One region of the Pseudomonas sp. FW305-3-2-15-E-TSA4 genome, then DNA from elsewhere that is predicted to be linked to it. Evidence: predicted binding sites of a transcription regulator. Region 1 holds the regulator's gene; the other holds the start of a gene.
What was found. Region 1 encodes FliA, which starts transcription of late flagellar genes. Its sites were predicted from a motif close to CTAAAGTTTNNNNNNNNNNNGCCGNTAA; they were not measured.
Positions count from the first base shown of each region.

Region 2: the regulator FliA is predicted to act here: its motif matches at 2,731-2,758, upstream of AC3WMV_RS14255 (methyl-accepting chemotaxis protein).

Region 1 is NZ_JBYSZP010000017.1:117,173-122,923, forward strand. It holds gene flhA (flagellar biosynthesis protein FlhA) at 1-659, shown strand, start outside; gene flhF (flagellar biosynthesis GTPase FlhF) at 671-2,011, shown strand; gene fleN (flagellar synthesis regulator FleN) at 2,125-2,955, shown strand; gene fliA (RNA polymerase sigma factor FliA) at 2,952-3,692, shown strand; gene AC3WMV_RS22805 (chemotaxis response regulator CheY) at 3,858-4,229, shown strand; gene AC3WMV_RS22810 (protein phosphatase CheZ) at 4,247-5,035, shown strand; gene AC3WMV_RS22815 (chemotaxis protein CheA) at 5,090-5,751, shown strand, end outside.
Region 2 is NZ_JBYSZP010000009.1:101,725-107,475, reverse strand. It holds gene AC3WMV_RS14265 (hypothetical protein) at 1-366, opposite strand, end outside; gene AC3WMV_RS14260 (DUF6124 family protein) at 623-892, shown strand; gene AC3WMV_RS14255 (methyl-accepting chemotaxis protein) at 1,136-2,701, opposite strand; gene AC3WMV_RS14250 (CPBP family intramembrane glutamic endopeptidase) at 2,804-3,595, opposite strand; gene inhA (isonitrile hydratase) at 3,830-4,516, opposite strand; gene AC3WMV_RS14240 (GlxA family transcriptional regulator) at 4,606-5,589, shown strand; gene AC3WMV_RS14235 (alpha/beta fold hydrolase) at 5,558-5,751, opposite strand, start outside.

The DNA.
Region 1 (5,751 bases):
TCGACGCCAGTACCGTAGTCGCGACGCACTTGAATCAGATTCTGTACAAGCACTCCAGCGAGCTGATCGGCCACGAGGAAGTGCAGCAACTCATGCAATTGCTGGCCAAAAGCTCGCCGAAACTGGCTGAAGAGCTGGTGCCGGGTGTGGTTTCGCTGTCGCAGTTGCTCAAAGTGCTGCAGGCGTTGCTCGCCGAACACGTGCCGGTACGCGATATCCGCAGCATTGCCGAGGCTATCGCCAACAATGCCGCCAAGAGTCAAGATACCGCCGCCTTGGTCGCCGCAGTGCGCGTCGGCGTATCCCGCGCCATCGTCCAAAGCATTGTAGGCACTGACTCCGAGCTGCCTGTGATCACCCTGGAACCAAGGTTGGAACAAATATTGCTCAATAGTCTGCAGAAGGCAGGACAAGGCTCTGAAGAGGGCGTTCTGCTGGAGCCAAGCATGGCCGAGAAGCTGCAGCGTTCGCTTATCGAAGCGGCGCAGCGCCAGGAAATGCAAGGTCAACCGGTGATCCTGTTGGTAGCAGGCCCGATCCGCGCGATGCTCTCGCGTTTCGGTCGCCTCGCAGTTCCAGGGCTGCACGTGCTGGCCTACCAGGAAATTCCGGACAACAAGCAAGTGACCATCGTTGCGACAGTAGGGCCCAACGGCTGAGGTAGTGGTTTATGCAAGTTAAGCGTTTTTTCGCCGCCGATATGCGTCAGGCCATGAAGCTGGTTCGTGATGAGCTGGGCGCTGATGCCGCCATTATTGGCAACCGCCGCATTGCCGGCGGCGTCGAGCTGACGGCGGCGCTGGATTACAAATTGTCGGCGCTGGCGCCACGGGTTCCGAACATGGAACTCGAGGACGAGCTGCGCAAGACCCAGTCGCGCATCGTGACCGCCCAGGCCGAACTGAGCCTGCGTGGCGAAGCCGACGGCAACACCAATCGCCAGTTGTTCGCCGGGCTGCCGTTGACGGCCGGCCTGCCGCTGACCGCTGCCGAGCCGTTGAGCGAACCGACTTACGCCGCCCCGGCGCGTCCGGCGCCCGCGCCTGCCCAGTCGTCCGCCGGCATCGATCCGCGTGCGCTGGATTCGATGCGTTTCGAACTGAACAGTTTGCGTGAGCTGATGGAAGTGCAGCTCGGCACGCTGGCCTGGAATCAGCTGCAAGGCAGCCGTCCGGCACAAGCCAATCTGTATCGTCGTCTGCAACGCATCGGTCTGTCCGGGCCGTTGTCGCGCGATCTGCTGGCGATGATCACCGATATTGAAGAACCACGTCAGGCTTGGCGCATGCTGCTCGCGCACCTGGCGCGAATGATTGCCGTACCGGAAGTCGAGCCGCTGGAAGAGGGCGGGGTGATTGCCATGGTCGGTCCGGCCGGCATGGGCAAGACCACCACCCTGGCCAAACTCGCTGCGCGCTACGTGCTCAAGTACGGCGCGCAGAATGTCGCGCTGGTCAGCATGGACAGCTTCCGCATCGGCGCGCAGGAACAACTGAAGACGCTGGGGCGGATTCTCAATGTGCCGGTGACCCACGTCGATCCGGGCCAGTCGCTGGTTCAGGCGCTCGACCCGCTGCTGCGCAAGCGCGTGGTGCTGATCGATACCGCCGGCTTGCAGGCCAGCGATCCGGCCTTGCGCATGCAGCTGGAAAGTCTGGCCGGGCGTGGCATCCGTTCAAAAAATTATCTGGTGCTGGCAACCACCAGCCAGAAACAGGTTCTAACCGCCGCGTACCACAGTTACAAGCGTTGCGGGCTAGCCGGCTGCATCCTGACTAAACTGGATGAGACGGCCAGCCTTGGCGAAGTGTTGAGCCTGGCGATCAGTCATGAACTGCCGGTCGCGTACCTGACCGATGGCCCACGGATTCCGGATGATCTGCATCTGCCGCGCCGTCATCAACTGGTCAGCCGCGCCGTCAGCGTGCAAATGCAGGAAGAACCCAGCGAAGAAGCCATGGCTGACATGTTCGCTGATATCTACCACAGCCCGACCAAGCAGGTTGGCTGAGGTAATGAACCGTTTTTGTACCTACATCGATGGTCTGCCATGCATTGTTCCGGTTGAGAACGCGCAGCCAGTAATGTGGCCTCCGTCTATGCAAGACAAGGTAAAGAAATAACATGGGCAGCATGCATCCCGTACAGGTGATCGCGGTGACCGGCGGCAAAGGTGGCGTCGGCAAGACTAACGTGTCAGTGAACTTGTCTCTGGCGCTGGCAGAGCTTGGCCGTCGGGTCATGCTGCTGGACGCCGATCTGGGGCTGGCGAACGTCGACGTTCTGCTGGGACTGACCCCCAAACGTACTCTGGCCGATGTGATCGAAGGCCGCTGTGAGCTGCGCGACGTGCTGTTGCAGGGCCCCGGCGGGATCCGCATCGTGCCGGCCGCTTCCGGCACCCAAAGCATGGTGCACCTGAGCCCGGCGCAACATGCCGGTCTGATTCAGGCTTTCAGCGACATCGGCGACAACCTCGATGTGCTGGTGATCGACACCGCTGCGGGTATTGGTGACTCGGTAGTCAGTTTTGTCCGCGCCGCGCAGGAAGTGTTGCTGGTGGTCTGCGACGAGCCGACCTCGATCACCGACGCCTACGCGCTGATCAAACTGCTCAACCGCGACTACGGCATGAACCGCTTCCGCGTGCTGGCCAACATGGCGCAGAGCCCGCAGGAAGGGCGCAACCTGTTCGCCAAGTTGACCAAGGTCACGGATCGCTTCCTCGACGTCGCCTTACAATACGTCGGCGCCGTGCCGTACGACGAAAGCGTGCGCAAGGCAGTGCAGAAGCAGCGAGCGGTCTATGAAGCCTTTCCGCGTTCCAAGTGCGCGCTGGCGTTCAAGGCGATCGCGCAGAAGGTCGATACCTGGCCGCTGCCTGCCAACCCGCGTGGCCACCTTGAGTTTTTCGTCGAGCGCCTCGTGCAGCAAACAGCAGGGCCTGTGTTATGACCGCGAGCGGTATGAACTACTACAAGAAGTCGGCACGTGACGCGCAGTACGAGTTGATCGAGCGTTACGCGCCACTGGTCAAGCGCATTGCCTATCACTTGCTGGCGCGCTTGCCGGCGAGTGTGCAGGTTGAAGACCTGATTCAGGCCGGGATGATCGGCCTGCTCGAAGTCTCGACCAAATATGACGCCAGCAAAGGCGCCAGTTTCGAAACGTACGCGGGCATCCGGATCCGCGGCGCGATGCTCGATGAAGTGCGCAAAGGGGATTGGGCACCGCGCTCGGTTCACCGCAATACCCGTATGGTCAGCGATGCCATTCGCTCAATTGAAGCTAAAACCGGCCGTGACGCTAAAGATCACGAGGTTGCGGCCGAACTCCAATTGAGTCTCGACGATTACTACGGGATTTTGAATGACACCCTGGGCAGCCGGCTGTTCAGTTTCGACGACCTGTTGCAGGACGGCGAACACGAAGGGCTGCACGAGGATGGCGCCAGTGCTCATCTTGAGCCGTCACGCGATCTGGAAGATGAACGCTTCCAGGCGGCGCTGGCGGACGCGATTGCCAATTTGCCGGAGCGTGAGCGACTGGTGTTGGCGCTGTACTACGACGAAGAGCTGAACCTCAAGGAGATCGGTGAAGTCCTTGGCGTCAGTGAATCGCGGGTCAGCCAGTTACACAGCCAGTGCGCGGCCCGTTTGCGGGGGCGTTTGGGGGAGTGGCGAGCGCGCTGAAGGCAGTGTGGGGACACTGCGAACGAGGCTGGTGCGGTGAGAACGGCACCGGTCTTGCTCTGTTGTGCTCCAGACAGTCTTCGAGTGCTGCGCCGATTGATTGAAGTGGCGCGTCCAGGTGCTGGGCGCGTTTAAGACTGCTTGGAGGTCGAATTGAACAAAGACATGAAAATCCTCATCGTTGATGACTTCTCAACGATGCGGCGGATCATCAAGAACCTGCTGCGCGATCTCGGGTTCACCAACACCGTCGAGGCCGACGATGGCACTACCGCCATTCCGGTACTCAACAGCGGCAGCATCGACTTTCTGGTAACGGACTGGAACATGCCGGGCATGACCGGTATCGACTTGCTGCGCCACGTGCGTGCCGATGAAAAACTCAAGCATCTGCCGGTGCTGATGGTGACCGCTGAAGCCAAGCGCGAGCAAATCATCGAAGCCGCTCAGGCCGGTGTGAACGGCTACGTGGTCAAACCTTTCACGGCTCAGGCGTTGAAAGACAAAATCGAGAAGATTTTCGAACGCATCGGCTGATGACGCGCGGGGGAGCTATGGAGCATAACGAATCTTCACAGGGCGATTTCGAGTCGACCCTGAAAAAACACGCGGTCGAACTGGTCGAGAGCCTTGAAAAAGGCAGGTTCGGCGACGCTGTGCAACTGATCCATGAGCTCAATCAGACCCGTGACCGCGGCCTGTATCAGGAAGTGGGCAAGCTCACACGCGAACTGCACAGTGCGATCGTCAATTTCCAGATCGATCCGCACATGCCGCAGGCCGAGGAAGTGTCGCAAATCACCGACGCCACCGAACGCCTGGGCTATGTGGTCAAGCTGACCGAAGCCGCGGCCAACCGCACCATGGATCTGGTGGAAAGCGCCACCCCGGTAGTCAATGGCCTGGCTGAAGAAGCCCAGGCCCTGAGCACCGATTGGGGCCGCTTCATGCGTCGTGAGGTCGGAGCTGAAGAGTTCCGCGAACTGGCGCGCCGGGTCGACGGTTTTCTGTCACGCAGCAGCACGGACAACCGTGCGGTGTCGAGCAACCTCAACGACATCCTGCTGGCTCAGGATTACCAGGACCTCACAGGTCAGGTGATCAAGCGTGTGACCCAACTGGTCACCGAAGTCGAAAGCAATTTGCTCAAACTCGTCCTCATGGCCAGTCAGGTTGACCGCTTTGCGGGCATCGAACACGACCGTGCCGCGATGCTTGCAGAAAAAGATCCACAAAAACATCTCTCGCAGGGTGAAGGTCCGCAGATTCATGCCGATAAACGAGAAGACGTTGTGTCCGGTCAGGACGATGTGGACGATTTGTTATCCAGCCTCGGATTCTAGAGTTTTGGAATTTTAGGTTTTTTGGGTTTTTAGACCTGTAGGAGCACCCCATTAATGAGCTTCGGCGCCGATGAAGAGATCCTTCAGGATTTCCTGGTTGAGGCCGGCGAGATTCTTGAGCAACTGTCCGAACAACTGGTCGAGCTGGAAAGCCGCCCGGATGACGCAGATCTGCTCAACGCAATTTTTCGCGGTTTCCACACTGTAAAAGGGGGCGCCGGCTTCCTTCAGCTCAACGAGCTGGTGGAGTGCTGTCACATCGCCGAAAACGTGTTCGACATCCTGCGCAAGGGTGAGCGGCGCGTTGATGCAGAACTGATGGACGTGGTGCTTGAAGCGCTGGACGCGGTGAACAGCATGTTCAGCGAAGTCCGTGAACGTGCACCGATCACGGCGGCCACCCCGGAACTGCTGGCCGCCCTGGCGCGTCTGGCCGAGCCGCAAACGGCCGACGAAGCCCCGGCTTCGCCAGTGGCCGAGATGATCGAAGAACTGGTCGTCGAAGGCGATTCGAGCGATTCGGGCGACATCACCGATAACGAATTTGAACAGCTGCTGGATTCGCTGAACGCCGTCAAGGCCGAAGCCGAAGCCCCGGCTGCTGCTGCACCTGCGCCGGCTGCCGATGCGACCGCCAGCGATGAAATCACCGACGCCGAATTCGAGTCGTTGCTCGATCAACTGCACGGCAAAGGCCAGTTCGCGCCAGACGCCGT
Region 2 (5,751 bases), on a different contig from region 1:
GATATCCGTTTCAGCATCATATTTAACGCTGAGGATCGCCGAGTCGGCGTCCACCGAAGCCATTCCGATAAATCCCGGCGGCGCAGGGATCCAATGGCTGTGAACAAATGTCAGCCCGTTGTCGAAGTTATAGACGCCTGTGAGTGACTCATCGGATTGGTAGGGCAGAGTCATGGAGAATGAAAAATAGCTTTCATCGTCGAAATTTCCTGTTCCTCCACTGATGGACCAATACCGCTCGCCCAAGAACTCGTCCTGATAGAAAGATCTGAATTTCGCTGTTTTCCGTTTACCGCCCAATCTCCATTGAAACCTGTCATCACTGACGAGCGGTTTTTTCGGGAGAAACATAACGTGCGTGGTCATTGTTAAACCTGCCTTTTAGATTGAGAGGAGGTGTTACAACCGACTGCAATTACGGTTTTTCTTGATATGCGCTTGAACAGGTGTGCGTCTACTGTCAGATCTGACAGCTAGGCAACCAGACTTATATGTGCTGGTCAGCTAATAACGTTGCCGAGACTGCGTGAATATCCATTGCCGCGGTAACGGCCACTTAAGGTTTCGCCCTTACGACGACTCACTTTTTTGACAAATACCTCAAAAGTAAGCAAAAAAACGCTTGTTCCAACGTTCGGCCCGCTCGCTGGAGCTCGGGGTTCCTTCGCTCCGGGATCGATCCGGGGGGCAGCGCCTACGGTTTGCTTCGCTGCACCTCCTCTTGATCGCCGAGGCTTGCGAATCGTTGTCGTCGGCCAAAGTCATGGCTGGCAATATCGCCAACTCAATCGGCGGCCCGGAGCGCAAACCGCTGCTGGCGCTGCAACAGCTGATCATGTTGAACGAGCTGTTGGTCAATCGACTGCTGGACAAACTGCGGTTGCCTCAATAATTCGCTGGCCGTTATGGCCTCTACGCGAGCAAGCTCGCTCCCACATTGGTTCTGCGTACACAGGACTGAATGTGGGAGCGAGCTTGCTCGCGAATGCGGTCTGCCAGACACCATCAGTTTCAGACCGGCAACAAAAAGCCCGGACGCTTTCGCTGCCCGGGCTTCCAGGTCAAAAGATCGCAGCCTTCGGCAGCTCTACAGGTGATCGGTGTAGGAGCTGCCGCAGGCTGCGATCTTTTGCTTTTAGCGGTTAAACCGCTCCACCAACGAATACTGAGTATTCGCAGTCTTGGTCAGCTCTTCACTCAGCAACGCCGAGTTATGCGCCTGTTCCGAGGTCTGGTCCGCCAGTTCCGAAATGTTGCTGATGTTGCGGCTGATTTCTTCAGCCACGGCACTTTGCTCTTCCGTCGCTGCAGCGATCTGGGTGGTCATGTCCGTGATGTTGGCCACCGCTTCGCTGATGCCGACCAATGCCTGATCCGCTTCCAGTACCCGCGCCACACCTTCTTCGGCCTGGCGATGCCCGGCTTCCATGGTTTGCACGGCGCTGGAGGCAGTCTGCTGCAGCTTGGCGATCAGGGCATGGATCTGCCCGGTGGATTCGCTGGTGCGTTGCGCCAGTTGACGGACTTCATCAGCCACCACGGCGAAGCCACGGCCCATTTCGCCGGCACGTGCCGCTTCGATGGCGGCGTTGAGGGCGAGCAGGTTGGTCTGGTCGGCGATGCCTTTGATCACGTCGACCACGCCGCCGATTTCGTCGCTGTCCTTGGCCAGTTGGGTGACGGTCAGGCCGGTTTCGCCGACCACCACCGACAGGCGCTGGATGGCTTCGCGGGTTTCGCCGGCGATGTCGCGGCCGCGACCGGTCAGGCGGTTGGCTTCCTGGGTGGCGTCGGCTGTGCGCTGTACGTGGCTGGCCACTTCCTGCGTGGTGGCGGCCATCTGGTTGACGGCGGTGGCGACCTGTTCGGTTTCCACGCGCTGGCGTTCCAGACCGCTGGAGCTGTTGTGCGCCAGGGCGTCGGACTGTTTCGCTTGATCGGTCAGGTGCTCGGCGGTGTCCTGCAGACGGGTCAGGCAGGTTTTCAGGCGCGCTTCCTGGCTGAGGATCGACATTTCCAGACGCGCCTGCGCGCCACGGCTGTCGGTGTACATCTGCGCGATCAGCGGGTCGGAGGTGGTCTGCTCGGCCAGACGCAGCAGGCGCTTGAGCCCGCGTTGCTGCCATTGCAGGCCCATCAGGCCCAGCGGCACCGACAAGCCGGCAGCGAGGGCAAAGCCCCAGTGCGAGTTAAGGGTCGCGCCGATCACGAAGCTCAACTGGCTGACCAGAATGAATGGCAGCCAGTCCTGCAGCACCGGCAGCCATTTGTCGCTGGAAGGGATTGCCGACTTGCCCTGGTTGATGCGTTGGTAGAGCGCTTCGGCACGGCGGATCTGTTCGGCGGTGGGTTTGATCCGCACCGACTCGTAACCGACCACCTGATTGCCGTCGAACACCGGTGTCACGTAGGCGTTCACCCAGTAGTGGTCACCGGATTTGCAGCGATTCTTGACAATGCCCATCCATGGCAAGCCTTGTTTCAGTGTGCCCCACATGTGCGAAAACACCGCAGCCGGGACGTCGGGGTGACGAACCAGGTTGTGCGGCGCACGGATCAGCTCTTCACGCGAAAACCCGCTGATTTCGACGAAAGCGTCGTTGCAGTAGGTGATCACGCCTTTAGCGTCGGTTGTGGAAATCAACCGCTGCTGAGCCGGGAAAGTCCGTTCGCGTTGTGTAATGGGCTGGTTATTACGCATGGTTTTTCAATCCGCAAGGCTTTGAAAGGTTGTCGGCGCTGTCAGGAAATTATTGAAGTTTTTTTTCAGATATAAGTACGGCGTCGCAAAACCGCTCTTGCTTCAACCGGCCAGCATCGGATAGGTAAACAGCGCAAAATGCAGCAGGTTCAGCCCGAAATGCGTGGCGATCGCCGCAGCAAGGCCACCGAAACGGTAGGCCAGACCATAGCCGACACCCGCCAGACCCGCCAGCAACACCCAGTGCCATCCCGCGCCCAGATGCGCCAGGGCAAAGATCAGCGACGCCAGCAGCAGAGCGAGGTTGTCGCCGTGGGGCAGGTGCTTGAACAGGCGGCTCAAACCGCCCTGTATATAGCCGCGAAACAGCGCTTCCTCGACCAGCGTCACCAACAGCAAATTGTTCAGCAGCCACAGCCATGCCTGATCAGGCCACTTCGGCGCCCAGGCAATCATGCCGAACAACAGTGCGCCGCCCAGTGCCAGGACGGCGCTCAACGTCAGGGCGAGGACGCTGGCGTACACCGTCGGACGCAGCGAGCGTGCCGCGACAATCCACGGGCAGGCGAGCAACAGCCAGAAGCCGATCAAGGGTTTATCCAGATTCAGGTACATCGCAAACGGCACAGCGTCGTCGGTGAAACGCAGCGGGGCAATGGCCCGGCCGTTGGCGAATCCCGGCAACCAGTGCAGCGCCAGCGACAGGGCGAGGAAGATGAACACGGCATGCCCCAACAGGCGCGCCACCGGCACCTGCTGTTGGCGCACGGCGAAACCGGTCACCAGCAATAGTCCCACGGAGATCAGCGCGAGCCAGCCGAGTTGGCCAAAGCTCAACGCCAATCCATAACCGAGGCTGAGAAGTGCCAGATAGAGCCATGGCAACGCCTTCATCGAAAGTCCTTGTGCAGAATTTTGTGGAAGGGCTTTCTACACGGGTGAGGGCGTGGGGACAAGTAAAGGTGAGGCGGGATGCGGGGACAGGCTCCAAACCTGAGGCCATCCACAAAACCCATTGTGGGAGCGGGCTTGCTCGCGAATGCGGTGTGTCAGGCGATAAAAATCTCGACGGATACACCGCATTCGCGAGCAAGCCCGCTCTCACAGTAGATCTGTGTGGCTGAGGAATCAGCGCAGATCGAGTTTCGCCGCCGCGCGCTCGGTGATTTCCGTGCGCAGTTTCAACGAAGGCGCTGCACGGTGCCGAGCCTCATCGACGACAGCACTCGGCGCCGTCTGCGGGCTGCCCGATTCAAACGGCGGTGCCGGCGCATATTCCAGCTGCAGTTGAATCAACTGCGCCGCCTCGGCCCCCACCAGTTCGGCGGCCAGCACCAGCGCAAAGTCGATGCCTGCGGTAATCCCGCCACCGGTAAACAGATTGCCGTCGCGCACCACCCGGTCCTGCACCGCAATCGCGCCGAGTTTCGGCAGCAGTTCGTGATAGGCCCAGTGGGTGGTCGCACGTTTGCCTTTCAGCAGTCCCGCCGCGCCCAGCACCAGCGAACCGGTGCACACCGACGTCACATACCTGGCCTGCGCCGCCTGACGCTTGATGAACCCCAGCGTCTGCTCATCTTCCATCAGCGGCCCGACCCCGGCGCCGCCGGGAATGCAGATCACATCCAGATTCGGGCAGTCCTCGAAGGTGGTGGTCGGTTTCAACAGCAGGCCGGTGCTGGCGGTGACCGGCACCAGATCTTTCCAGATCAGATGCACCTGCACATCCGACAGCGAGGCCAGCACGTCATAGGGACCGGTCAGGTCGAGTTGCTGCACCTGCGGAAACAACAGAAAACCGATCTGCAACGTCATGGGGGATTTCTCCATTTGAGGGGTGGACGGCTTCACTGTAGGCGCGTAGGTTCTGGCGTATACGCCAATAACCCCACGAATTACGCCAAATGCCCAAAGCCATTCACGTGCTCGCGTTCGCCAACATGCAGATCCTCGACGTCACCGGCCCGCTGCAAGTGTTCGCCTCGGCCAACGACATCGCTCGCCAGCGCGGCTTGCCGGTGCCGTATGCGCCGTCGGTGATCGCCAGTGAGGGTGGGGCGGTGATGTCCTCGGCGGGGCTGGCGGTGTTGGCCGAACCGTTGCCGCAGCAGGACAGCGATACCTTGATCATCGCCGGTGGCTGGGGCATTTACCCGGCGGCGGAGGATTTGGCACTGGTGGACTGGGTGCGGGAGCATGCGGCGAAATGCCGACGCGTCGCCTCGGTGTGTACGGGGGCATTTCTACTGGCGGCGAGCGGCTGGCTCGACGGACGTCGCGTGGTCACCCATTGGACCCGCTGCGAACAACTGGCCCAGCAGCACCCGAAGCTGCAGGTCGAAGCCAACCCGATCTTCATCAACGACGGCCCGGTCTGGACCTCGGCCGGCGTCACCGCCGGCATCGATCTGGCGCTGGCGATGGTCGAGGAAGATCTGGGCCGCGATATCGCCCTCGACGTCGCCCGGCATCTGGTGGTGTTCCTCAAACGCCCCGGCGGGCAGTCGCAGTTCAGCGTGACCCTGGCCCTGCAGAATCAGGGCAATCGCTTTGATGAGCTGCACGCCTGGATCGCCGAAAACCTCACCTGCGACCTCGGCGTGCCGACCCTGGCCGAACAGGCCGGCATGAGCGAACGCAGTTTCGTCCGCCACTACCGCGCCGACACCGGCCAGACCCCGGCCCGCGCCATCGAACTGATCCGCGTCGAAACCGCCCGGCGTCTGCTCAGTGACACCGGGCTGCCGGTGAAACGGATTGCGGCCAATTGCGGGTTTGGCAGTGAAGAAACATTGCGCCGCAGTTTTCTGCGGGCGATCGGGGTGACGCCGCAGGCGTATCGGGAGCGGTTTTCGGTCAGTGCTGGAGCAGATCCAGTAATGCCTTGAGGGTTTGCTGCGGTGCTTCTTCGGGAATGTTGTGGCCGATACCGGGCAGGACGCGCCTTTCGTACGGGCCGGTGAAGTGCGCAATGTCGTCATCTATTTCCGGCGCCGGGCCGACCCCGTCATCGGCACCGCACAGAGAAATAGTCGGCACACTGATCGGCG